DNA from 2 places in the Clostridium kluyveri DSM 555 genome. Region 1 is predicted to be linked to the other one. Evidence: riboswitches for the same ligand, from Rfam matches in the RefSeq annotation. Region 1 holds a riboswitch; the other holds the start of a gene.
The links. Region 1 has a riboswitch for S-adenosylmethionine ahead of CKL_RS04035 (methionine ABC transporter ATP-binding protein). Riboswitches for the same ligand answer to the same signal wherever they lie in the genome.
Positions count from the first base shown of each region.

Region 2: it holds a riboswitch for S-adenosylmethionine, as region 1 does, so the genes downstream of both, CKL_RS16215 (YbaK/EbsC family protein) here and CKL_RS04035 (methionine ABC transporter ATP-binding protein) in region 1, are expected to answer to the same signal.

Region 1 is NC_009706.1:817,929-820,136, reverse strand. It holds gene CKL_RS04040 (methionine ABC transporter permease) at 1-186, opposite strand, end outside; gene CKL_RS04035 (methionine ABC transporter ATP-binding protein) at 183-962, opposite strand; SAM riboswitch class I at 1,166-1,270, opposite strand; gene CKL_RS04030 (acetate uptake transporter) at 1,505-2,122, shown strand; gene CKL_RS04025 (DUF4317 domain-containing protein) at 2,172-2,208, opposite strand, start outside.
Region 2 is NC_009706.1:3,382,634-3,384,841, reverse strand. It holds gene greA (transcription elongation factor GreA) at 52-516, shown strand; SAM riboswitch class I at 660-756, shown strand; gene CKL_RS16215 (YbaK/EbsC family protein) at 866-1,342, shown strand; gene CKL_RS16210 (DUF4912 domain-containing protein) at 1,479-1,931, shown strand; gene CKL_RS16205 (glycoside hydrolase family 57 protein) at 2,043-2,208, shown strand, end outside.

The DNA of each region.
Region 1 (2,208 bases):
TGCATTTACTATAGTAGCTAATATCTTATTTAACCTTTCATTCTCCAAAATATGTCCTTTTCTAGTAACAACAAGAATAATTCCAAGTGGCATTCCTATAAGTAAAGCTATACTGCCAGCTATAATCACCATTTCTATAGTTTCCGATAATCCCTTTAGAACAAATATTTTAAAATCATCAATCATATTACCCCCCCTCCAGCGCATTCCGAATTCACACTGAGATTTGCCATTATTTTAACAAATTTTTTTGCAGTATTACTTTTAGGATTCAAAAATACTGAATTTGTGCTTCCTGTTTCTACGATACTGCCGTTTTCAATTACTGCCATATTATTGCATATATATTTAATAACATCTAATTCATGAGTTATAAGTAATATAGTTAAATTCAATTTTTTATTTATATCTCTTAAAAGTTCCAATATAGAATAGGTAGTTTGTGGATCTAAAGCAGAAGTAGCTTCATCACTTAATAAAACATCTGGTTCATTAGCTAGAGCCCTTGCTATACCTACTCTTTGCTTTTGACCTCCACTTAGTTGTGCAGGATAAAAGTCTACTTTATCACTTAGTTCCACTAAATTTAATATTTCATACACTCTATTTTTTATTTTTTCTTCAGAGTAACCAGCTATTTTTAAAGGGAACGCTACATTTTTATATACATTCATTGAATCAAATAAATTAAAATCTTGAAATATCATTCCAATTTTTTTTCTGGCTTCTCTAAGCTCAGCTTTATTCATAGCCACAATATCGTTATTTCCAATAAATATACTTCCAGAAGTAGGTTCTTCAAGTCTGTTCAAGCATCGTATCATAGTAGACTTTCCAGCCCCACTAAATCCTATAATGCCAAAAATATCTCCTTTTTCAACTTTAAGATTTATATCCTTTAAAACTTCAACTTTACCCTTAGATGTATTAAATGTTTTATTTAAATTTCTTATATCTATCATATAATCGGTCTTTACCCCCTTACACCCAGCATTCACCTATATACTTCTTATTTTAATTTAAATAAATATATCAAAACAAAAAAGACTAAATCTTATACTTTATAAAGTTAAGATTCAGTCTCCAGTTTTTCTGGTCAACTTTTAGATTGATTAAATTATAAAAACTCAGGGGGTAAATCCCTGAGTCTACATCCTCAATGATTACCTCATCTTTCAGCTACAATGCTGCAGGATTTAGCACCAATACATTACATAATGCTGGTTGCCGGACTTCATAGGGCCTTTCCCTCCGCCTCTCTTAATAAGTTATGATATTTAATATTGTAGTAATTAGTATATCAGTGCTTAGATATATTGTCAATATTTTTATAATATAAAATTTAACAACTTTTAATTTACTGAAAATAGAATAATTTTATTTATCTTTGGGCAAAAAAAATTAAATTCATAAAATTTCAAAATTTACTTTACAAATGCATTTTTTTTTGATAAATTATTTATGTGAAATAATTCACAAATATAACTTATAAGGGGGACTTATCATGAATTCAAATGAAATTCAACACATCAAAATCGCTAACTGTGATCCATCCGCATTGGGGCTATTTGGACTTGCTGTTGTAACTTTAGTAGCTTCCTCTCAGAAACTTGGCATCACTGAAGGCACTTCTTTTGTAATTCCCTGGGCAATATTTTTAGGTGGCTTTGCTCAATTATTTGCTTGTATTAATGATTCCAAAAGGCAAAATACTTTCGGCACAACAGCTTTTGGAGCTTTTGCACTATTCTGGTTTGCAGTAGGTATGTCATGGATGATTAACGCCGGTACATTTGGACAAGGTCTTGCAGAGGCAGTAGATCCAAAACAGCTAGGTTTTGCATTTATAGCATATTTAATATTCACCATATTTATGACCATAGGTGCAGCTGAGACTAACAAGGTATTATTTTCAGTTTTCTTTTTTATAATTTTCTTATTTATAGGACTGTCACTCAATTCTTTTGACATTTTGCCAGAGTTTTCCCATAAGCTGGCAGGAATTGCAGAATTATTGGCATCACTTACAGCTTTTTACGGTTCTGCTGCTGCTGTATTAAATCCTCACTTTGGAAGAGAATTCTTACCTATAGGAAAACCTTTTGGTATATTTAAAAAATAACATTATAATTAAGTTTACAAAAGGATGTATATTTAAAAATACATCCTTTTTAAATATATTCTTCTATTTTCTCTGTTTCCAGATTG
Region 2 (2,208 bases), 1.4 Mb from region 1:
TCATGATTTATAGAATAGAAACTTATAAAATTTGGAATGTAGGTGAGTTTTATGCAAGATGTAATTTTGACGGAAGCTGGTAAGAAAAAACTGGAAGAAGAATTAGAGTATTTAAAAACGGTGAAAAGAGTAGAAATAAAAGCTGCATTAAAAGCTGCTAGGGCACAGGGAGACCTTAGTGAAAATGCTGATTACAGTGCAGCTAAAGAGGATCAATCTATGACTGAAACTAGAATACAAGAACTTGAATATCAACTTAAAAATGCTGTAATAATAGAGAGCTCATTGGAAACAGATGTGTTTGATATAAATAGGACTGCTTTAGTAAAATTTTATGATGTAGACGAAGTTGAAGAAGTAACACTGGTAAGTTCTGTGGAATCAGATGTTAAAAATATGAGGATAAGTATAGAATCCCCTTTGGGAAAAGCTCTTTTTAGATTAAAGGTGGGAGATAAGGCAACAGTTATATCACCTGATGGAAACTATGACGTAGAGGTAGAAAAGTTATTATAATGAATATATTTAATAGCGGAATATTTTTATTACTACATAAGTTGTGGGAGTTTATATAGAGCTCCTTTTTTGTGCGAATTAGCAGCATTGATGTTGACAAATATTTGTTGTTTTGTTATCATGTATGAAATTAAATAGTAAAATTCTTATTTTGAGAGACGGAGGGACTGGCCCTATGATGTCCGGCAACCTGAATATTTAAGGTGCTAATTCCAGCAGGTATTACCTGAGAGATAAGAAAAATGAAGAAGTATGTAAAACCTCTTGTAGCTTATCTGCAGGGGGCTTTTAAAATTTTAATTTTTAAAGCTTATAATAAGAAATTTTAATAAAATTGGAGGAATTAAAGATGAGTGTAGAAAATGTCGTTAACTACTTTTTAAATAGAAATTTGGAGAATCCTGTATTTAAGCTTCCAGACAGTGGCGCCACTGTACAGCAGGCAGCGGAGACTATACATACAGACCCCAAATATATAGCAAAAACCTTGGCCTTTAAGATTAAGGATGAAGATATACTTATAGTTATGAGAGGAGATTTAAGAGTTAGCAATAAAAAATTTAAAAAGATTTTTAAAACTAAAGCTAAAATGTTAAATCATGATGAAGTTTTAGAGAATACAGGTCACCCTGTAGGGGGACTATGTCCTTTTGGCTTAAAGAAATCTTTAAAAGTTTACATAGATATTTCTGTAGAGAATTTTCCATATGTATATCCTGCAGCTGGCTCAAAGGAATTTGCTCTTAAGATAAATCCACAACAAATTAAAGAACTAGTAGATGGACAATGGATTGATGTATGTGAAGATGAAGCAAGGGATTCTTAGATCCAGGAATTTGCTTGTAACATGCTTTTTTCATATGAATGTTAAAAGAATTATAAAATTTTAGGACATATATTTTAATTTATAAGTGACATATTTGGAATTTATAGGTATAATGTAATTATTATTAATGAAGGGAGTGAATTCATTGAGAGGTGATGAAAAAACTTCTTTAGTGCTTATGGTTCAAAATTCTCATAGAATATTTTGTTATTATAATGTATCATCTATGACAGTAAAAGAATTTGAAGATAGATATGGAGAAGCACTATGGATAAACTCAAAACCAGTTATAAAGGTTTATTCTGTAGAAAATGGAATAGGTAAGAATATAAAGACAATATTGGTAGACCCCTTTGCAGATAGCTGGTATATAGATATTGAAAAGGATGATATGGATCTTTTTGTAAAGCTGGGCAGAATTATATCAGGTAACAAATTTGTTGAATTTGCAGTTTCAAATACAGTAACAACTCCAAGGAACAGCAAGTCTTTAGATAATTCTCTTTATTTTCTGGATGTTTCTCAAACTGATATATCCAATCTAAAGAAAGAGTTTTCTAATAACTTTACGAGAGGAAAAAAAAATTAAATATCCAGAATTAATATTCAAGGATGAAGGTGGATACAATAAATTTATAGATAAATATATGGAAGAGTTAGAGAATAAATATAGTTTAACTTCTTCTAGAGGAGGGCTAAAATGACTAAAGGATATATTTCAATTATACTTCACAGTCATATGCCTTTTATAAGACATCCAGATTTAAAAGATCCACTAGAGGAAAGATGGTTATTTGAAGGTATCAGTGAATGTTATATACCACTTATAAGTATATATGATAAGCTTATAAAAGATCATGTAGATT